4 regions of the Trichocoleus sp. DQ-U1 genome follow, and region 1 is predicted to be linked to each of the others. Evidence: predicted binding sites of a transcription regulator. Region 1 holds the regulator's gene; each other region holds the start of a gene.
What was found. Region 1 encodes NtcA, which controls nitrogen genes in cyanobacteria. Its sites were predicted from a motif close to TTTGTANNNNNNNNTACAAA; they were not measured.
Positions count from the first base shown of each region.

Region 2: the regulator NtcA is predicted to act here: its motif matches at 2,212-2,231, upstream of urtA (urea ABC transporter substrate-binding protein).
Region 3: the regulator NtcA is predicted to act here: its motif matches at 3,313-3,332, upstream of NDI34_RS24880 (DUF4327 family protein).
Region 4: the regulator NtcA is predicted to act here: its motif matches at 2,052-2,071, upstream of NDI34_RS05830 (MSMEG_0572/Sll0783 family nitrogen starvation response protein).

Region 1 is NZ_JAMPKB010000019.1:29,959-35,509, reverse strand. Features, by position in the region: gene NDI34_RS10465 (DUF3146 family protein) at 1-171, shown strand, start outside; gene NDI34_RS10460 (pre-16S rRNA-processing nuclease YqgF) at 228-632, opposite strand; gene NDI34_RS10455 (DUF3084 domain-containing protein) at 707-2,308, opposite strand; gene ntcA (global nitrogen regulator NtcA) at 2,556-3,227, opposite strand; gene fabI (enoyl-ACP reductase FabI) at 3,607-4,383, shown strand; gene hisB (imidazoleglycerol-phosphate dehydratase HisB) at 4,537-5,181, shown strand; gene NDI34_RS10435 (WG repeat-containing protein) at 5,312-5,551, opposite strand, start outside.
Region 2 is NZ_JAMPKB010000033.1:20,880-26,430, forward strand. Features, by position in the region: gene urtB (urea ABC transporter permease subunit UrtB) at 1-499, opposite strand, end outside; gene urtA (urea ABC transporter substrate-binding protein) at 789-2,123, opposite strand; gene ureG (urease accessory protein UreG) at 2,264-2,881, opposite strand; gene NDI34_RS15415 (urease accessory protein UreF) at 2,978-3,679, opposite strand; gene ureE (urease accessory protein UreE) at 3,826-4,269, opposite strand; gene NDI34_RS15425 (DUF4168 domain-containing protein) at 4,368-4,847, opposite strand; gene holA (DNA polymerase III subunit delta) at 5,187-5,551, opposite strand, start outside.
Region 3 is NZ_JAMPKB010000097.1:7,097-12,647, reverse strand. Features, by position in the region: gene guaA (glutamine-hydrolyzing GMP synthase) at 1-331, shown strand, start outside; gene NDI34_RS24895 (cation diffusion facilitator family transporter) at 510-1,442, opposite strand; gene NDI34_RS24890 (hypothetical protein) at 1,588-1,929, shown strand; gene NDI34_RS24885 (hypothetical protein) at 2,177-2,569, shown strand; gene NDI34_RS24880 (DUF4327 family protein) at 2,991-3,233, opposite strand; gene NDI34_RS24875 (glycoside hydrolase family 3 N-terminal domain-containing protein) at 3,529-5,199, opposite strand; gene rbfA (30S ribosome-binding factor RbfA) at 5,205-5,551, opposite strand, start outside.
Region 4 is NZ_JAMPKB010000009.1:41,986-47,536, reverse strand. Features, by position in the region: gene NDI34_RS05840 (MltR family transcriptional regulator) at 1-174, opposite strand, end outside; gene NDI34_RS05835 (MSMEG_0569 family flavin-dependent oxidoreductase) at 623-1,906, shown strand; gene NDI34_RS05830 (MSMEG_0572/Sll0783 family nitrogen starvation response protein) at 2,230-2,712, shown strand; gene NDI34_RS05825 (Nit6803 family nitrilase) at 2,879-3,886, shown strand; gene NDI34_RS05820 (nuclear transport factor 2 family protein) at 3,886-4,320, shown strand; gene NDI34_RS05815 (MSMEG_0568 family radical SAM protein) at 4,317-5,405, shown strand.

The DNA.
Region 1 (5,551 bases):
GCAGAATATGAATGGCAGTTCCAGTGGTGTTTCCGACAGGGTCAATTGTCGGTGACACCTTCTTTGGGACGCGCTTTAATTCAGGAACCTCTGGGTCGATTTTTAGAACAGAAAGATTACCAGCTAGAGCCTGGAGGGGACTATGCGTTTACGATCCGGGCGGAACTTTAAAAGTTTTGAGTTTTGAGTTCAGTTTAAATTAAGAAAGTTAAGAATGACAGAGTTTCCTAGTTCCTCGTCTCTCGTTGCTTCATGTATCTTTCGATGAGGAGGATGGCAACAATGTCATCGATTGGTCGGGGTAGACTCCGCATCCCTTGGGGAATCAGGCGTCCTAAACCTTGGGGAGGGTACATTTGCCAATAGCGATCGCGTGCTTCCAATGTACTGTAGCGCTCATCTACCAGGACAATTGGCACCGACGTTGGAAATTGCTGAAGTTTCTTTTTCCAACTTTTGGAAGTGGTTTGATCGCCCATCACTAGAGTATCAATCGGAAATTTTTCACACAACTCAAGGAGCGTTGCGATCGCTGCTTCTGCTGGTACAACCTGGTGGTAATGCAGAGAATTGTCTTTCCCCACTACGGCTAAACCACACTTATCGCGCCCTGGATCGAACCCTAAAATCATCTGAATTGGCTAATCGCTAATTTACAAATGGTTAATTGCCATTAGTCATCATCTCATCACTAATGACTAATAAATTACATCCTGACCACAACTTCTCCGTCTTCAACCGCCTCCAAATTTAATTTCATGGGTCCGGCAATATAGGCGTCCTCAGCCACGACCGCTTTCAGAGAAATCGGCTTATTGTGCTTTTTCAACTGCTCGATAAACCGAATCAAGCTAACAATTCGATTATCGCCAACCTGAACTGTATCGCCCAAAATCCCCGCGCGAGTAGCTCGGAACTGGGATGCTCCAAGCAGCAGGTCAATCCGCTGCCGAATTTGTTGGTCGGTCATGTTTGAAGGATCGGCAGATGTCGTTGCTACGACTTCACCAGTGCGGAATACAACTTGATTGGGTGCGGCGTCTGCAAAGACTTGTACCTGCTTTTCTCCCTGGACATAGTTACCAGCCGAAAAAACTCGGACTACATAGTTTCGACCATCCTGAATCTGGTTGATCAGTTGCTCTACCTGTGCCTCTGTAATTTGCACGACCCGTTCGTTCGCCACCTTGTTGAGACCGGGTTGGGTCGCTTTAATCGCTGTCCGATTCGCTTCCCGTAACAGCTGCTCAATGACCTGTCGGGCTGCGGCTGGCTCGACAATACGAAAAACGCCAGCCGCCAGAACCTGACCGCGCAGCAGTGCCAGACTACCCTGACGCAAAGTTTGATAAGACTGGTAATACTGTTCTAAGGTTGCCACTTCCTGCTCTAGGGAAGCTTGTTGTTTTTCGAGTTCTTTAAGGCGATTTTCTCGCTGGGCAATCACCTCATCTCGTTGAGAAATTTTGTTATCAAGTAGAGATAAGGCTTTGTCTCGCTGGGCAATTTGCTCATCGCGATCGCTCAGGCTCTTCCGAAAGGTAGCAAGTTTCTCATCAAGTTCCACAAGGGCTTGATCCCGCTTGAGAATTTGCTCATCGCGTTGGCTAATTGCTCGGTCTTGCTGGGCAATTTTTTGGTCGCGCTGAGTCACTTTCGCTTTGAATTCAGTAATTTCAGCTCTGACTTGATTTCGCTGCTGGAGCAATTCTTGGCGTTCTGCTTGAAGTTGTTGGATTTCGGAACGTAGCGTCTTGGCTTGCCCTGAGACAGATGTAAGCTGTTTTTGGGTTTGCTGAAAGCTGCTGGCAACCCGGGTCAGTTCGCTTTGAGTCTGATTTAGTTGCGCCTCCGTCTGGCCTTGTTTAGCCAGCGCGGCTGCCAAAGATCGATTAATCGCATCTAAGCGCTGCTGGGCGACAGATTGCTGGGTGCGAGCCTGAGCGAGTTCCTTCTCTACTTGCTCTTTTTGGGCGGCGGTTTTAGCAAGTTCGCTTTCGGTCTTCCGTTTCTGCTCGTTTGCTTTGGCAATATCCTTACTTGCTGTTTTGAGTTTTTTCTGGACTTCTTGAAGTCTAAAAACTCCAATCCGCAATTGTTCGCTGGTCGCGAAGATGATTGTTAGTGTTGAGGCAGAAATCGTTAGTCCCGTTAGAATCGTTACTAAAACAGCTGTTTTGCGGGGACGCAGATTGAACAACGACAGGCGTGCTTTTCCCACGCGCGTGCCAATGCGATCGCCCACCGTTGCGATGACGCTTCCCAACACTAAAATAGACAAAATCAGGAAGAGCGCACTGTCGGTCATTGTCTGCTACAGTCATTCCAGTTACAGCCTATCGCATCGCAGGCTAGAGAAAGGGTTAACAGGAATTAAAGATCGAAGGTGAAATCGGAAAGGTTAAAGGTTGGAAGGTTGAAAACTATCCGCTTAAAACCTGACACCTTTTAACTCAACTCCCGACTAAATGTTAAAACTGGATAACCTGCTCGCGCTACCATGCCGTTTTAACCAACAACCTAACCTACAACCTGACGAGAGCCTCTAGCTGTTTTCAAGTAAACTGCTGACTCAGTGTAACTGGGTTGTGTACCGTAATTTTTTTCTTGTGGATAGAAATCATTTTTTCCTCCCGCAAATCTCCCAGTAAGCGGGTGACAGTTACCCTGGTGGAGCCGATTGCTTCTGCGATCGCTTGATGAGAAAGCTTCAGATCGATCGTAATTCCATTGGCGGTAGGAACGCCAAAATCACGGCACAGAATCAATAGAAAACTCACCAAGCGGGATCCCATATCTCGGTGAGCTAATGTCTCAATCATCATTTCTGTTTGCAAAATGCGCGAAGAAAGCCCTCGCAGCATCAACATCGATAGCTCCGGATTATCCTTGAGCGATTGCTCTACCTGATCGATCGGTGCCGAAAGCAGCTCCACTGGCGTAAATGCTACAGCGTGATAAAACCGATCCGAACGATGCCCTGTAATTAAGGACAGTACTCCAAAAACGCTGTTTTCTCGCAGCAGCGCCACGGTAATTTCTTCCCCAGCTTCATACACGCGAGACAGCTTTACTGCACCTTTGAGCAAAAAGTATACCCGTTCAGCCGGGTCTCCTGGGAAAAAGATCGTCTTGCCCCGCTCAAAAGTTTCCACCACGGGTGGAAACGCCCCACCTCCCAGTTGACGGAACACAGCTGCTAGCGGTCTATCTTGCGTCACTGCCACTTCCTTTTTCCTAAATGCTGCCCTACAGACTTCTGCAACTTTCTGTCGGAGGAACTTTAACCATAGCAAAACAACTATGAGAGTTTTCTGACATTAGACACAGATAAACTGACTTCCAAGCGGTTTTTGTGCTATTTGATACAAAATTTTAAAGTAGTTTCCCCGGCTACCTTCTTTAGTTCTCTCCCTGCTCAAGGCAAGTAAGATTATGACGGAAAATGTTGATATCTTGACAGTATCTGCGCTATCGGGTGGGATGCATGGTGAGTAAGGAGGCACGCTCCTTACCCGTACTAGACAGCCTCGCTCCGGGCGATCGCGATCTTGAATACTCCCCTAAATCGGATATCCTCTAATATTGCCTTCAAAATCGACATTTATGCTAGATTTAACCGGAAAAAACGCCCTTGTCACCGGCATTGCCAACAATCGATCGATCGCCTGGGGGATTGCTCAGCAACTGCACCAAGCGGGTGCGAATCTAGGAGTGACTTACCTGCCAGACGACCGAGGCCGCTTTGAAAAAAAAGTGGCAGAGTTGGTAGAACCCCTCAACCCCAGCTTATTTTTACCCTGCGATGTCCAGAATGAGACCCAAATTCAGTCTACATTTGACGCCATCCGCGATAAGTGGGGCAAGCTAGACATCCTGATCCATTGTCTTGCTTTTGCGAACAAGGAAGATTTATCAGGTGATTTTAGTACCACTACCCGTGCTGGCTTCACCCAAGCTCTAGAAATTAGTACCTATTCGCTGGTACAACTTGCTGGGTCAGCAAAACCACTGATGACAGAAGGTGGCAGCATTGTCACGCTGACTTATCTAGGCGGCGTTAAGGTGATCCCCAACTACAACGTAATGGGAATTGCCAAGTCTGGATTGGAAATGAGTGTCCGTTACCTGGCATCTGAATTAGGTCCACAGAATATTCGCGTGAATGCAATTTCGGCAGGTCCTATCCGCACTTTGGCATCGTCGGCGGTAGGTGGCATTCTGGATATGATCCATCACGTTGAGGAAGTAGCACCGCTGCGACGCACTGTAACTCAGAAAGAAGTGGGAAATGCGGCTGCTTTCTTGTGTAGCGATTTGGCAAGTGGCATTACAGGTCAGGTGCTATATGTCGATGCGGGATACGAGATTATGGGGATGTAAAAAGAATCAAACATTAAAAATTAAAAATTAAAAAGCAAAGATTCTGCTAATTTTTAATTTTTAATTTTGCATTTTTAAGGCTTTCGCGTCTCCCAAATGCTCAGTAACGTAGGATAATAAACTTAACTTTATTTTCTTGAGTGAGCATCTGCGATGCAGGCACGCGATCGCCAATTTCCACCTTCTCCAAGCATTGAACAGCTTTTGTCTCCTCGCATGGCAAGGGTTCCCCGCAAGACGGGCGAAACGGATGTTATCGTCACCGTCAAATTAGACGGGAATGGCACTTGCAATGCCAAAACCGGCATTCCGTTTTTAGACCATATGCTGCATCAAATCGCCTCTCACAGCCTGATTGATTTGGATGTAGCCGCGACGGGAGACTTGGAAATTGATGACCACCATACCAATGAAGATGTGGGAATTACCCTAGGAATGGCGTTGCATCAAGCACTGGGCGATCGCAAAGGAATTGTCCGATTTGGGAATTTCCTCGCCCCTCTCGATGAAGCGTTGGTTCAGGTAGCGTTAGATTTTTCCGGACGCCCCCACCTCAGCTATGGCTTAGAGATTCCCACTCAGCGAGTCGGGACTTATGACACCCAGCTGGTGCGGGAATTTTTTGTGGCGTTGGTCAATCACAGCCAGATGACGCTGCACATTCGCCAACTCGATGGAATTAATTCGCACCACATTATTGAAGCGACGTTCAAAGCGTTTGCGCGATCGCTCCGCATGGCAATCGAAGTTGATCCCCGTCGTGGCGGTACGATCCCCAGTTCTAAAGGCGTGTTATAGGTCTCCTTGCAAATACACTCCGATAAAGGCAACGAGAGCCGGGGAAATCCTCACCAGGCTCTCGCTTCATTCTGCTGAAGTTTCCGCGACCACTGACTCTCAATTCTTCTATGTCTTCAGAAATGAGAACTTATGGAAGAGGTTTGCGGATATAGCCATATTTATTGCCAATCTTAACTTTTGCTAGCCCTTGCGAAAAAGATTGAGCGCTATCAAATTGGGGTTTAATTACGAATTTGCCACTCTTATTGATATAGCCCCATTTGTCGCCGTTCTTTACCGCTGCTAGGTCTTCTGAAAAGTTATAAATATTATCAAATTGTGGGGGAATGACAACATTGCTTGCCTTGTCAATATAGCCTACCTTAGT
Region 2 (5,551 bases), on a different contig from region 1:
CGCCTAGAGATATCGGCAACATGATTGCAATTACCCAGTTACGAATACGCTCAAAATCTGAGCGGCGGGACAGAATCCAAAAAGCGCCAAAAAACAAAAGGCAAAATATCCCAATGCCAATGACTAACACCCAGCTAACACTGCGAGCGAATTGCTGCAAAATCAGACTAACGCCCCAAGTTGCGAGCAGTGTTTCTAGCGGGCGTCCGTAAAGATAACGAATCACTCCCCGTTCCAGAACTAATCCCACACCTGCTGTCACCAGGAAAGCCAAAATTAGCGCAAAAACAATATAGGTTTCAGACCAAGGCTTACCCAATATTTTGAAGCCATTTTGTACAACAAACGTTGTGTAGGCTCCTAGCATCATCAACTCACCGTGAGCTAAGTTAATGACACCCATGAGTCCAAAGACAATGGCTAGTCCCAGTGCTGAAATTAACAAAACCGCGCCGATGCTAATTCCATTAAAAATCCCATCCAGCAATCCTGCTATCACACCGCTTCCTCAGCCATTAATCATGGGTCATTAGTCATGGATCGTGAGTCATTAGTTATTAGCTTTCAAATCCCCTAGGTTGGGTTGAGGTAACGGATGCTGTTGGCATTAATTTTTGACCTCTCCCCAAACCCTTCCCTACAAGGGTAGAGGCTTCCAGACTCCCCCTTCCCTCATAGGGAAGGGGGATGGGGGTTAGGTTCTTAATTAGCCAACACCATCAGGTAACGAAACCCAACCAATCTTCTCAAGATTGACGACTAATAACTAAGGACTAATTTTTAACCGCTTAAATTTTGTACTGACCACCTTTTTTGGAATCTGACCAGTCGCATCCCAAACCCTTAGTTGCAGCAACGAATTGGTTCCAAGGAACTGGCTTCACTGCTGATTTCGTCTCATAGACAATCTTAAAGAGACCATCATCTGCGACTTCACCTAGCCGTACAAACTTAGAAATGTGATGGTTACTTTCCATCGTTACAGTGCCTTCTGGAGCCTCAAACTTCTGACCAACCGCAGCCTTTCGGACTGCCTCTAAATCGTCAGCGGTTTTTGCTTTCTCGACAGCTTGTTTCCACAGATAAACAGCAATGTAAGCTGCTTCCATCGGGTCATTTGTTACCCGATCTGGACCGTATTTTGCCTTAAAAGCTTCGACAAATTTTTTATTCGCCGGGGTATCTACCGTTTGGAAGTAATTCCATGCGGCATATTGACCTTTGAGATATTCTGTGCCAATTGCTTTGACTTCTTCTTCGGCAATACTGACAGACATTACGGGATATTTATCTGGTCCCAACCCTGCACCTTGCATCTGCTTGAAGAAAGCCACATTACTATCCCCATTCAGGGTATTAAAAATGACCCCTCCATCAGGCAGAGCAGCTTTAATTTTAGTGATGATGGGCGTAACTTCTGTATTGCCTAGGGGTAAGTAATCTTCCCCGACGGTTTCGCCGCCTTTTGCCTTTAACTGCTCTTTAATAATCGTATTCGCGGTACGCGGAAAAACGTAATCTGAGCCAACTAGGAAGAATTTTTTACCTTTATTTTGCAATAGCCAATCGACTGCTGGCTCGATTTGTTGGTTGGGAGCAGCACCCGTATAGAAAATATTTTTGGAGCACTCTTGACCCTCGTATTGCACGGGATACCAGAGCATATGACCTTTTTCTTCAAATACTGGCAGCACTGCTTTGCGGCTGGCGGAAGTCCAGCAGCCGAAAACGGTGACAACTTTATCCTGATCGATTAGCTTTCTCGCTTTCTCTGCAAAAGTAGGCCAGTCGGATTGACCATCTTCCTCAATTGCTTGAATTTGCTTGCCGAGGACGCCACCGGCTTTATTAATCTCCTCAATTGCCAACAGTTCAGCATCTACAACGCTGTTTTCGCTAATCGCCATCGTGCCGCTGCGAGAGTGCAGAATCCCGACTTTGATGGTGTTTCCTGCACCGGCAGCCGCAACGGTTGTTGCGCTGGGAGAGGGAGACGCCGCTGTTGGGCTGGCAGTCTCAGAGGTAGAAGTGGGAGTGCTGCTACAAGCTTTGAGAAGAATACTGGTTCCCAGAGTAGCAGAACCGTATAGAAGAAATTTACGTCGCCCTAATCGCCTTGCCATACCGTTACCGTACTCCTGGCTGAATCAGCCCAATGATAGAGAACATATACAGTTAAGCAGTGATATTAGAGCGATGTTCTGGCAAGAAATTGTTATCAATGATACAAAGAACCGAATTTTTGGAACAGCTTTCGGAAAGGTCAGCTTGCGGTTTCTGAAATTTCGCCCAGATTTAGGCGGATAAAGTCCACCACAGCCGTTAATCCTTGCTGAGTCTTCAAATTCGTAAAGATAAAGGGTTTTTCTCCCCGCATCCTCCGCGCATCGCGTTCCATGACCCCTAAATCTGCTCCCACTTGAGGAGCAAGATCAATTTTGTTGATTGCTAAAAGATCGGATTTAGTAATTCCGGGACCACCTTTGCGCGGAATTTTGTCACCGGCTGCAACATCAATGACGTAAATTGTCAAGTCTACCAGTTCTGGGCTGAAGGTAGCCGCTAAGTTATCGCCGCCACTTTCTAAAAACACTAAGTCTAAATCGGGAAATCGCTGTTCCATTTGTTCAATGGCGGCGATGTTCATGGAAGCGTCTTCGCGGATGGCAGTATGGGGACAGCCGCCAGTTTCGACACCCAGGATGCGATCGCTTTCCAAGGCATGACTTCGCACGAGAAACTGGGCATCTTCCTGGGTATAAATATCATTCGTGACTACAGCAATTTGATATTTTTGCCGCATCGCCTTACATAAGGCTTCAACCAAGGCAGTTTTTCCCGAACCCACTGGGCCAGCTACTCCAACCCGAAAAGCATTCATAAAATTTTCTGAAAGCGAATGGCTAATTGCTCATCGTAGCAAGGCAATTAACGATAAGCTATTCCCAGCTTTTACTAGTTTTTGTGCCGATTTCTTTTAACTCCGAAATAAGCGCGTGTACTGTGTTTCGTGAGCGATACTCGCCAATGCTAATCCCCAGCCGCAACTACTCAGGGCGTCATCTTCTAACGCTAAAATTTCCTTGGCAGCCTGAATCAAGATGGGTTGTAGTTCTAGGAGTAGCTGTTGCCCAGCCGTTTGTCCGAGGGGAATTAATTTGACCCCGGCTGCGATCAAATTGGTTGCCCAGCTGTGTAAGTAGCCCAAGAGGGCAGATGCAGCGTCGATTTGCCAATGGGCGGTGGCAATGCCGAAAGCGATCGCATAATTACAAGGATTCCCGATCGCATCCACCATTGACCGAACCTGGGGCTGTAATTCCAAAAGTAATCGAATGAGCGATCGCCCCATCTGCCAACTTTGTGCTTGCAACTCCTGTGTTTCCTTAGCAGCAGATAACCAGACATTCCAATAACTTAAAGCCTCCAAATCCCCAGCAATTGCCCCCCGATATCCCCGAAGCATCACCGCCGCTTCCAACCGAATTGCCCCATAACCCAGTTCCTGTTTGAGCCAGTGTCCCAGATGTTGCAGGTTCTCAATTACACCAGCATCGACGAGGGTTTCCAGCCCTTCGGAATAGCTATAAGCACCTACCGGCAACGCGGGACTCACCAGTTGCATAAGACACAGCAGGTTAACTGGAGAATGGGGAATCGGTAATTGCTCGTTAGTCATTGTTGGTACGTAGGGAGTGGGGAAGAGTTTTAGGATGAAGCCTAGAGTTTTGTATCGGTTCTCGTTAAAACTCAGACGCGATTATCGCGTTTCTACAAATCAAAACTCAAAACTTAAAACTCCCCCATTACCGATTACCCGATTAACTAAGCGTGATGATGGTGTCCATAGGCACCCATTTCTGGATAAAAAGGCGAGATTTCCTCTCGTACCTCCATCCCCAGGTGTTCCAGCATTGACTTTAAAACTTGGTCGGGAGACAACCGCAAATGAGTGGCAGCGATTTCTATCGGTACATGGCGATTGCCTAGATGATAAGCCGCCCGCAGCAAATCGAGGGGTTTCTGGGCAGTCGCAGTGAGAACGGGTTCCGGTTTAGCCACGATTCTCACGACGATATCACCGATTTCAGATTGAAGGAGATCGCGATCGCGCAACACGGTTCCTCTAGGTAAGCGCAGATACAAAGCTTGTCCCTCAGCAGTTTCAAAGCGATAGCGGCTGCGCGTGCGCTCCTCGGCAGTCAGAAAAAGAGTAAAGTTGACCGATGCATCCAAATTGGCGGGAAAGCGTTGCGTTATCGTTAGCATCACTGGAATCTTTAGTCAGCAAGTTATAGTGATGCTACTAACATCAGCACAGATGACATCAAAATCCGAGTCAAGCAGGGTCAGCAAAAGTTTATTTTTTACTGAGCTTGCAGACGGATCATTTCATTTTTTATCTGTGCTGCTACCTCCGAATTTTTTTGCGCCTCCACCGTAATTTGATTAAATAATCCAATGGACAAACCGTTGCTCTCAACAATCTTTTGAGACTGTTTGCAGTAATTGATGGCAATGGCCTGTGCATTTCCTGGAAGCGATCGCAGGCTATTCGGCTGGCTGCAAGCAATATTTGGAGGGCTGCCCACGATTCTTTTGATCTCGTTATAGGCAGCTTGGCGACCCGGTTCCATCGCCAAAACAGCCCTGGCGAAGTTGCTTAAGTCCTTAGAGCTGAAGGGTGATTGAGCGTATGCCTGAGAACTAAAGTCAAGGCTATGAGAGCGCTCGGATAGACCGGGTGCAAAACCTAACAACAGACTTAGAGCAGCGAGAGTACCAACACTCAGGCATTGAGATAAGACTCGATTCAGAGAGCGACGTGAACTGTATAAAGTCATCATGATCTAGTGCGACCAAAAAATAGAAAATCAAAACACACACGGATTACTTTTTCTGAACTGTTTTAAGGGTGAGAAGTTCCAGCTAGAGATGGGCATTCGTAGATTTACATCTCGTGTTGGTACCTCAGAAAACAGAAGCCTTCTCCCTACGGAGTAAGGATCGAGTAGTAATCTACAACTAACTACGGATATTATGAGTGTGAGGATTTTACCACACTTTCGCATAAAAAGCGGGGTGTTACCAAAGCTGTAACGATTGGGTGGTATAGGTAGCGCTTTCCTCCCTACCTCTAGGTGTAGAGGTAGGGAGGAAAGAAGTCTTCCTACGTGTTTATGCCTTCATTGATACAATTGACACAGTTCGATAACTTTCATTTGTAACGTTGAAATGGAGTCAGCTCCTCGCTTGAGGGCGACTTCCAATTCCAGGAGTAAGGGTAAGGTTAAGGTGAGTTGACGCACAGAGAAGTCTTTGACTTCTTGGCGCAGAAAGTAAATTCGTTTGGGGTTGCCGATTTCTGCCGCAGTGGCGATCGCCCGTTCATCTCGCTCACCGCTCTCTACCATCAGTTTCACCCACAACCAGGTACGAAATTGACCGATTAGGGTGGCGACAATCCGCAAAGGGGGTTCGTTATGACCGATTAAGTCGGCAACCAGCGAACAGGCGTGGGCGGTATTCCCCTTGGCGATCGCCGATGCGA
Region 3 (5,551 bases), on a different contig from region 1:
GACGGCAGAACGGTTAAATATCCTGCGGGATGCTGACTTAATTGTTCGTCAGGAAATTAATCGCCAGGGGATGTACCACGACTTCTGGCAAGCTTTTGCCGTGTTGCTGCCGATCCGCAGCGTAGGCGTAATGGGCGATCAGCGCACCTACGCTTACCCGATTGTCTTGCGCTTTGTTTCTAGCGAAGATGGCATGACGGCAGACTGGGCGCGTGTTCCCTACGATTTGTTGGAAACGATTTCCACCCGAATTGTGAATGAAGTTCGGGGTGTGAATCGAGTGGTTTACGATATTACTTCTAAGCCACCTGGAACTATCGAGTGGGAATAATAAGGTTGTAGGGATTTTTAACGCAAAGGTACCCAAAGTTGAAGAGATGGAGCGAAAGCTCTGTCTCTTTTTGGCTTGAAAGAGCGGTTCAACTTTATTTTGAGATAAATTATGTTTTCTTTAACTTTTGTGGAAAACTCGTAAAATTCTGTGGAAAAGTCCTCTCATCTGTGGAAAACTACCTAGATTTTGATTCTGCTTCGTAGGTAATTTGATCGGATTGGTAAGCAGGTGGCTCGATGTGAATCAAAATTCGGACGGGGCTAAATTTTTCTTTTAGGCGGTTCTCGACTTCTTCTGTAATTTGGTGGGCAGTTTCTACATCGGTGACGTCTACAATCAAGTGCATTTCGATGAATACCTGACGCCCAACAACGCCTCTAGAAGCAATTTCGTGACAATTAATCACTCCTGGAACTTGGATGACGATCCCATGAATGGCTTCGGGCGCGATCGCCATCTCATCGACTAGCCAGGGCAAATTATCTTTAATCACGTTCCAACCACTGCGAAACACTAACAAGGCAACGGGAAAGGAGAGAATAATATCCAACCACTGAAGTTGCGGCAGATTCAATACCTGTCCTTGCCAGACGCCAATCAACCCACCCAAAACAGCAATTGTCACCCAGACATCGCTCATGGTGTGCTGGGCATCTGCAATTAAAATGGGGCTGCCTACCTGCTGCCCAACATGGCGTTCGTAGAACGTGACAAAAATATTCACGCCCAGCACAATCAGCAGTAACCACAGCTCAGAGGGGGAAATGATGACGGGTTTACCACCGCCGCTGAGAATTCGTTCAATTGCCCCTTGCAGAATTTCAAAGCAGGCAATTCCTAAGAAGGCGGCAATTCCTAACGCTCCCACGCCCTCAAATTTCTGGTGTCCGTAAGGATGATCCCGATCGGGTTGGGGCGAAGAAAATCGGCTGGCAATTAATCCCAAAATGTTGTTGGCGCTATCGGTAACGCTATGCAAGGCATCCGCTAGCAAGCTGAGAGAACCCGTCCATGACCCCAGCACTGCCTTCAACGTCATGACGAACAGATTGAGCAGTAGGGTAATGATTAAAACCTTACGCACTGCCGAGCGGTTATCTGCTACCACAGAATTTTCCTCACTCGCCATTTAGAGTTCTATGGCATTCAGTCTAAAGCTTATGGCTTCACCTTGCATCTATCCTCTTGTAAATGCTGTCTGTTCTAAGTTATGAGTGATAAGTTGATTCACAATTCAAAACTCTTGATTGCTCATGTCTTCTTCAAAACTCATCCTCAACTTAGTTGAAGGTTCTGTTTCCTTTAGCTTTACGCCCCAGGCAGCCCAAGATTTACAAGGCGCGATCGCTCAGTTGATGCAGAGTCTCAAAGTCATTGCAGGTGGCGGCGGCAAAACCAATCCCCAAAAACCAATGGAATATCGATACACGGGGGATGTCTTTCTAGAGATTTTCTGCAATCCTAATATCTGGCCGACTCCCTTTGCCGCTAAAGTTTTGATCTCCCTCCGAGATGACCGCATTCGCCTGACTACGGAGGCAGAACTCACTCGCTTAATTGAGGATGTTAATCAGTATTTAGAACAGATGGGCTAAAACTGGGCGGGCAAATGGTTGCTTTAGATTCTTTCTTAGGACGGATGCTACTACCCTAAGAAGTCTGCAAAATGTCCCTTTGTGTGTGCTAAATGGTAGCATTAAGACGCCAGATCCTGCGTTTGTTTACTCGCTTGGCGGAAAGCCGAAAGCTAGAAACTTAAAAGTGAGTGGTGCCGAGCGGTTATTTATCGAAAGCGATCGCTAAGGGCTGTCTAACCTTCATTCAATCTGACTGATTTATCTAATGAACTCTAATAATCTGCTGGAGTTAGTACAAAAAGGATTTCGCGTTACTTTGGGTGCAACCGCTTCTCTAGTTGAGAGCGTACAAGACACTCAAAAGCGAGAGCAAAATCTTGAGCTGTTAAAGTCAGACGTCAATCTGGTGGTTCAACAACTAGCAGAAAAAGGAGAGATTACGGAGCTTGAAGCCCGCACTTTCCTGAATTCTCTAATGGCGCAAGCCAATGATGCAGCTAGCACACAATCTTCTGGAACTCCGAGCCGCCCTGCGACAACGCCGGTGACAACGGTTGCCCAGCCAGATACGCAATTGGAGCTAGAGGAGCTAACTGCACAAATTGCTGCAATGCGAACTGAGTTAGAAAAGCTGCGCGACCCCAACTCAGGGATTTAGGTCGGGGATTGCTAGCAGCTTTATCAAAGCATTTATTAGGCTTGCTCCTAGTAGCCTATCTGAAAGTTTGTGCTGAGCAAAACGAAGGAGTTGAAGTGTTGTCACGCATCTCGGTTTGAGCAGAGATCCTGCAAAGAGATTTGCGCGATCGCAGCGCGATTGTTGATGACAACGTTACGCCAACACTCCACAACGTTTTGCTCAGAATGGCATCTTCACTTTTTGGATAGGTCTAAGAAGCGAACTTAATTATTCGCACTAGAAAGAATCAGAATATTCTCCAAACCAGGCTAATTAAGAATCAACAGGTGAAAGAATAAAAGCAGTCTTTCCTTAAGTTGAGACAAGCGTGGAATCAAGCTTGTCCTGAGTTTCACTGTTTCCAGTGGAACTGTAGGATTGTCTTAAAGGTAAAAAAATATCAATCGTTGTCCCATTGTTCTTGCCCCATCAGATCGCCGATGCGATCGCGGAGTAAGATATTGCATCTTTCTAATTCACACTCAACACAAACCCACTCCCGTGCAGGGATGTACTGGCACAGAACGTAGATGGGTTGCTGACGAGTCACAATTCCTTTCTCCACCAATTGACGGGCTTCTTCTTGAAGAACGTCGATGGAGTATTGCACAGATGATTTAGGCGGCATTATATCAGCAGTCATGGTCTCAGCCTCGAAACTAACGAGCTACGACTATAACTTAATATAATCCAATACTGCTTAGCGCGGAAATAATTTTTGAACAGTATATCAAGTTACAAATGAATTTATTCGTTTAATAAGGATTCCAAAAGTCAGGGAACTTTGACATAAAAATATATCCTTATGCTGATGAAATTGTCGAAGAACGGATCTATTTATAATTAAGCCTGTATTTTCAAATTGAAGACACCGTAAATAATCGGTGATAACGGTTATGACATTGATTAACAAAATTAATCAATGTGCTGCACAGTTGCTAAATGCTTAGAGCTGGGGCACCGAACAAAACTTCAAGGGCGATCGCCTGAGCTGCTGGCATCTGCCCGTAAGAAAACACACAAGGGATATGCGGGGGCAGGTGTGGGAGAAACTGTTCCAGAAGATAAGGACTGCCGTAAATCACTAGCGCTTGGAGTTCGGCATTTCCTAAGAGTTTTTTAAACAAGTCCTGAGCCAACGGTGTCAAGCCAGCACTGCCTCGGAAAGGATTCCCACGGATGAACAGCTGGAGTAGGGTTGGCTGGGCATTTAAACCCGATTTATGATAAAACACCCAGCCAGGAATTAAGGTGGTGTGGGGATCGAGTAGTTGGAGTTGATAGCCGTGCTGTTTTGGCAGAGCCACAGCCGGTGCTTGTTTATCGAGAAAATCACAATTCAGGGTATCATCCACCACAATTAAGTTGCGTAAGTTGCCCTGACTGGGAAGTAAAGGGATTTCGCCATGAACAACGAGCGCCTCTCGCACGATGTTGGCAGCTGTGGCGAGGGCGTGTGGTTGAGCTAGTTGGAGGAGATGGGGAGGGAATGGGGAAGGGGCTGGTTGGACTTCAGGCGCGATCGCCCTTGCCTCTACAGGCGGCTGTGCTGTGCCTTGTTGGACTCGGCGCTTGGCTGTCCAGATACGCTCAACAGAGGCACGAATTCGCGCCTCTGAAATGCGTCCCTGTGCTACCGCGTCGCACACCGCTTGGATAGCACCCGCAGGATCGACTGGCATCAGCAAAATATCTGCACCGGCTTCGACAGCTAAGACTGGAGCTTCATTTGCTCCATAGCGGTTGGCGATCGCTCCCATCACCAATGCATCGGTAACAATTAATCCTTCAAATCCCAGCTGTTGCCGCAGCAGTTGAGTCAAAATCGGTTGGGAAAGGGTGGCAGGGCGTTCGGCATCCCAAGCCGGGATCAGGAGATGGGCACTCATTACGGCATCTACACCGGAGGCTGTACCCGTACCGATTGCTTCTTGAAACGGCAGTAACTCAATCTCAGCCAGTCGTGCCGGGGAATGGGGCAAGACGGGCAAATCTAGATGGGAATCCACCGCCGTATCGCCATGTCCGGGAAAATGCTTAGCAGTCGTTAACACCGGATAAGCTTTCGCCCCCCGGATAAAAGCAGACGCTAGTTGAGTCACTTCCTCTGGGTTTTCGCCAAACGCCCGGACGTTAATCACTGGATTATTAGGATTGTTATTCACATCCACAACCGGCGCAAGCACCCAGTTGATGCCAATCGCGAGGGCTTCCGAGGCGATGATGCCTCCCATTTGTTCGGCGTATTTCAAGGCAAGAGAGGCATCTTTCCGGAATACTGCCCCGATTGCCATCGGTGGCGGAAACCAAGTTGCCCCAGAAAAGCGTTGTCCGACGCCTTCTTCAATATCAGCCGCGATCAGCAAGGGGGTTTTTGCCCAGTCTTGGAGTTGTTGCGATCGCAGTGCTAATTCTCCAGCACTGCCTCCCAACAAAATGACCCCCCCGACGCCCAAATCCTGCACCCAGTGTTGCAGAACTGCCGCCGGGGGTTCCCAATCTGGATACTGAATTTGGTGGTCGAACAGGTAGCCTGACGCCCGTACCACGACCATTTGCGCTACCTGTTCTGCTAGAGAGAGCGATTCCCACTCCGGCAGCAATGCCACAGATTTCAATCTTCTGCCTCAACGATGTCTTCTTCTTCCACTCTCGCAGCCGGACGGTCTTGATTAAGCTGATTCAACAAAGACAAAATGCGATCGCCCCTTTCCAGAGAACGATCTTCCTGAAACAGTAACTCTGGTGTCCGACGCAGCCGCAACCGTTGACCGAGTTCGCTGCGGACAAAGCCAGTTGCTGCTCTTAACCCAGCCATCGTTTCTACCTTCGCTTCCTCGGTGCCATAGATGCTGACGAAGATTTTAGCGTGTTGTAGGTCGCCTGACACATCCACATCGGTGACGCTGACCATGCCAGCACCCACGCGATCATCTTTGATTTCGGTTAGCAGCATTTGGC
Region 4 (5,551 bases), on a different contig from region 1:
CTCTATGTTTTTGTTCCCCACTAATGACACATAAAGTAGATCCGAGAGGCTCACATCCAAATATGCTGCTGCGAACAGCGCGCAGCCACGATCAGACTCTGAAGTCAGTGATTTGCGAAACGAATCGACTTTTTTCTTCTGTGTGGCAAGGTGTTCCACAATTTTGTCATTCATATCCTAAGCCTATCAATTCCGTGGTGGATTTAAAAGATGACGTTACGGAAAGTGCCTTCTGCCGCCTAACTATTGATTAGCCTGACTTTTTCTGGATAAAACCCCTAATCAAGGGATTATTCAGATACTTTTCGCATAACATTCATTAAAAGATGATTATTCTGAAATTTTCTAGATAATGTAATTTAAGAGTCAATTATACCGAGATATTCTATACGTCTTCCACTCATTAAATTGATTCACCCGACGATCGCCAGATCCCGAAAAATCCATAACCTATCGATTTAGATAGTGGTTGATGGCTGCTTTGCAGAGTTTTAGACAACGCGATCGCTAATCCCTAGCCTTATTGTTAGACTTAAAACTTTCGTATTTAAAGATACAAAATACCTTCTCTGCTAGCACTTAATCTTGCAAACATTCAAGCAAGTAAGCGAGAAGAGAGCCAATGAAAAACCACTATTCCGTCATTATTGTAGGAGGTGGTCAAGCGGGTCTGTCCATGAGCTACTGCTTAAAGGAGAGAGGTTTTGACCATATCGTTTTTGAAAAAAATAAGATTGGACATTCATGGCGCTCTAAACGTTGGGATTCCTTTTGTTTAGTGACACCCAATTGGCAATGCAAGCTTCCTGGATATCACTACCCAGGAGATGACCCTAACGGTTTTATGCAAAAGGATGAAATTGTTAAATATATCGAACACTACGCTAAATCATTTGACCCTCCCGTAAAGGAAGGCGTGGAAGTGTCAAAAGTTCGGAAGAGCCGTTCTCAGGATGTCTTTGAATTAACGACTTCTATTGGAGACTATACAGCCGATCAAGTCGTAATTGCTGCGGGGAGCTACCACATTCCCAAGTTGCCAAAAATCGCTGAACGGCTTCCCGAACATATTATGCAAATCCACTCATCTGAATACAAAAACCCAGAGTCTTTACCCGAAAAGAGCGTATTAGTCGTGGGAACCGGACAATCCGGTTGCCAGATTGCTGAGGATTTGCACCTTGCAGGTAAACAAGTCCATTTATGTGTCGGGAGTGCCCCGCGATCACCACGCCGATATCGTGGGAAAGATGTTGTTGATTGGTTAGATCAAATGGGGTACTACGATTTGTCAATCGACGAACATCCCCAGAAAGAGAAAGCTAGAACCAATACTAATCACTATGTTACAGGTCGCGATGGTGGGCGTGAGATCGATCTGCGACAATTTTCTCTGGAGGGTATGCAACTGTATGGAAGGTTAAAGACTATTAGCAGTAGTCATCTCGAATTTTGGGACGACCTGAAGCAAAATTTGGATCGAGCGGATGCGGTTGCTAATAACATCAAGAAAAGCATTGATGCATTCATTGAAAAAAATCAAATAGAAGCACCTACAGAACCCGCCTACAAACCTGTTTGGGAGCCAAAGGAAGCAGTGCTAAAGCTTGATTATGAAAAGGCGAATATAGGTACTGTCGTTTGGTCTACTGGGTATCAGCCCGATTTTAGTTGGATTGAGGTTCCGGTGTTTGATGGCAAGGGTTATCCCGGTCACGATCGCGGTGTAACAGGTGTACAAGGATTGTACTTCTTAGGACTCCCGTGGTTGTATACGTGGGGTTCAGGACGGTTTTCGGGAATTGAACGAGATGCTACTTACTTGGCTGATTACATTACGGCGAGGAAGAAAGTATCGTATTCAAACGCTTGGAGCATCGTCAATGAATATTTGCTTGGCTCGTAATAAGAGGTTCAGATCCCCGACTTCTTTAAGAAGTCGGGGATCTAGGATTCACTACCTATCGATTTAGATAGGTGTTCGATTGCAGTTGGAGAGAGTTTTAGGTATTGCGATCGCTCCCCCTAGTCTTATTGTTAGACCTAAAAGTTTCGTAGTGAAAGATACAAATCGCTTTATCTGCCAGCACTTAATCTGGCAGCACAACATAAGTTTGCTAAGTGTTCATCCTTCATCAGCTAGGTGATTTAAGGATTTTAGTAGCTACAAATCAGTCCTAAACCCACCATTAAACGTTCCAATTTTTAACGAATATCAAGGAGAAAATCATGCCTGAAGTAACCACTCCTGCTCATAAAGCTGGTGATTTCTTTGTCGATTATGAAGAGAAAGTTTTCCCGGATGTCAAAGCAGAACCCGGTGAGAAAGCGCTTGTTACATTTCACACCGTTGCGTTTGAAGGGTCAATTGGTCTAGTGAATTTATTGCAAGCAACTCGCTTGCTCCGTAAGGGATTTGAAACTTCGGTTCTGCTGTACGGGCCAGGGATAACGCTGGGTATTCAACGAGGCTTTCCCAAAATTGGTGATGAGCCATTCCCCGGTCAGCAAAACTTTAACAACCAGATTAGCAAGTTTATTGCTGAGGGTGGCAAAGTCTATGCTTGTCGCTTTTCTATGCAAGCACTTTACGGTCACGGTGAGCCTTCTCTCATCCCTGGCATCCGCCCAATCAACCCTCTTGATGTGCTGGATTTGATGCTAATGCACCGTAAAGAAGGTGCCTTCATTCTGGATACTTGGACGGTGTAAGAGTTGGTAGGGGGTAGGTGTTAGATGGTAAATTTACAGGCTTTATCAGGAGCAGAATCTACCCAAAATCCTAATCTTTCCCAGCCAGTGCTGTAGCTTCTTCCCTAAAACCTATTCCCTGCTACCTACCCCCTAAAACCTACCTCCTACCTCCTACCACCTAATGATGGATTACTCACGTACAGTCCGAGCGGCAGCAGTACAAATCAGCCCGGTTTTGTTCAGTCGAGATGGAACGACTGAGAAGGTGTTGCAAGCGATCGCCTCATCTGCCAAAGAAGGTGCCCAGCTAGTCATTTTTCCTGAAACCTTCATCCCCTACTATCCCTACTTTTCCTTTGTGCAGCCTCCCGTATTGATGGGCAAGGAACATATGCGGCTTTACGAAGAAGCCGTAACCGTTCCGGGGCCAGTATCCGATGCCGTGAGCAGAGCTGCCCGCTCTTATGAGATTGTGGTGGTGTTGGGGGTGAATGAGCGAGATAATGGTTCGCTCTACAACAGCCAACTGATTTTTGATGCGGATGGCACGTTGCTATTGAAGCGGCGCAAGATTACGCCAACCTACCACGAGCGCATGGTTTGGGGGCAGGGAGACGGTTCTGGTTTGAGGGTTTTAGATACGGCTGTTGGTAAGCTGGGTGCCTTGGCTTGCTGGGAACACTATAACCCCTTGGCTCGATTTGCATTAATGGCGCAGCACGAACAAATTCACTGTGCCCAATTCCCTGGTTCGCTAGTTGGACAGATTTTCACTGACCAGATTGAGGTAACTATCCGCCATCATGCACTGGAATCCGGCTGTTTTGTGGTGAATGCAACGGGTTGGCTCTCTCCGGAACAGGTTGGACAAATTACCTCGGATGAAAAATTGCAGCGAGTGTTGAGTGGTGGCTGCAATACGGCAATTATTGGGCCTGAAGGAAATCATCTGTGTACGCCCATTACAGAAGGTGAGGGAATTGCGATCGCAGATTTGGATTTCTCTTTAATTACCAAACGCAAGCGAATGATGGATTCTGTTGGTCACTATTCTCGCCCCGATTTATTGCAATTGCGAGTTAACTTAGATGCCCAAACCGTGATGGAAGTAGCAGATGGCATTCAGGCAACGGATGAAACAATTGACCCGTACCTACAACCTACAACCTACTCCCTACCACCTATCACCTAATGGAAACAAAACCGCCCTTACCACCATTTACCCTGGAAACCGCTCTCATCAAAGTTCAAGCAGCAGAAAATGCGTGGAACACTCGCGATCCGCAGAAAGTTGCCTTAGCCTACACAGAGGATTCTCAGTGGCGAAATCGAGCCGAATTTTTCAGTGGACGTGAAGCGATCGCAGCTTTTCTGCAACGTAAGTGGGCTAAAGAGTTGGACTACCGCCTAAAAAAAGAGCTTTGGAGCTTCACCGACGATCGAATCTCTGTCTGCTTTGAGTATGAATGGCACGATGATTCTGGCTACTGGTATCGCGCTTATGGCAATGAACAATGGGAGTTTGCCAAGAACGGTTTGATGCAAAGGCGAGAAGCCAGCATTAACGATGTTCCCATTCAAGAGTCTGAAAGAAAGTTTCGGTGGGAGCGTAAACCCAATCTATGAACAAGCAACAGTTAATTGTAGAGCTTCAAACTCATGGACTGAAGCTAGTTGAACAGGAAATTGGAGCAGCAGGACGAAAAGGCGGGGCAGGCCCCTCTGATCACAAAGCTGTAACTGTGGATGGCACGACGGTAATGGTGCCAATTTACAACAGCCCAGCCGCTCAGTCACCTTACACTATTGGGATTGACAAGACAACAAACCAGATGCTGTTGCAATTGGATCGAGAAGCGATCGCATCCATCAATTTTCCCCATCAACCCAAGTTCTACAGCCTCACCACGGCTGACGGCATTCCTTACAGTCAAATTGCTTTGTTGCACAGTCGAGACGTTTTAGCGACAACTGTTCTGCAAACCTGTATACGTTATGGCAATACAGCTACCTCTTGCCAGTTTTGTGCCATTGGACAATCACTGGCAGCAGGTAGAACCATTGCTCGGAAAACCCCCGCTCAACTGGCTGAAGTCGCGGAAGCAGCCGTGCGACTGGATGGCGTCAAGCAAATGGTGATGACAACTGGAACGCCGAACACAAGCGATCGCGGTGCCGCTTACCTCACCGAATGTGCCAAAGCAATTAAAGCCAGAGTAAATCTTCCCATGCAAGCGCAGTGCGAACCGCCCGATGATTTCATCTGGTTCGATCGCATGAAAGCAGCAGGAATTGACTCTTTAGGAATGCATCTGGAAGCGGCTGACCCCCAAGTTCGGGCAAAGATTATGCCTGGTAAAGCAACAGTGCCTATGGAGTATTACTTTGAGGCGTTTGCAGCAGCAGTCAAGGTCTTCGGTTGGGGACAGGTGAATACCTATTTACTCGCAGGCTTGGGAGATAGTTTGGAGACTTTATTAGATGTTTGCGATCGCCTGATTCAAATCGGCGTTTATCCCTTCGTTGTCCCCTTCGTTCCCATCACAGGAACCTCACTAGCCAATCACCCTGCCCCTAAGAGTGAGTTTATGTTCACCCTCTATGAGCAAGTGGGTGCCATGTTAAAGCAGGCAGGAATGTCATCGGAGGAAATTAAAGCAGGTTGTGCCAAGTGTGGTGCTTGCTCTGCCCTCTCTAACTTTGAAAAGTAGCTCATGGTTCATAGGTGACAGGTTTTAGGGGTTAGGTGGTAGGGTTCTCAGGAGCCATAATCTTCCCAAAATCCTCATCGTTCCAAGTCGATACCATAGCTTTCCCCTAAAACCTACCACCTACTCCCTACTCCCTACTCCCTACT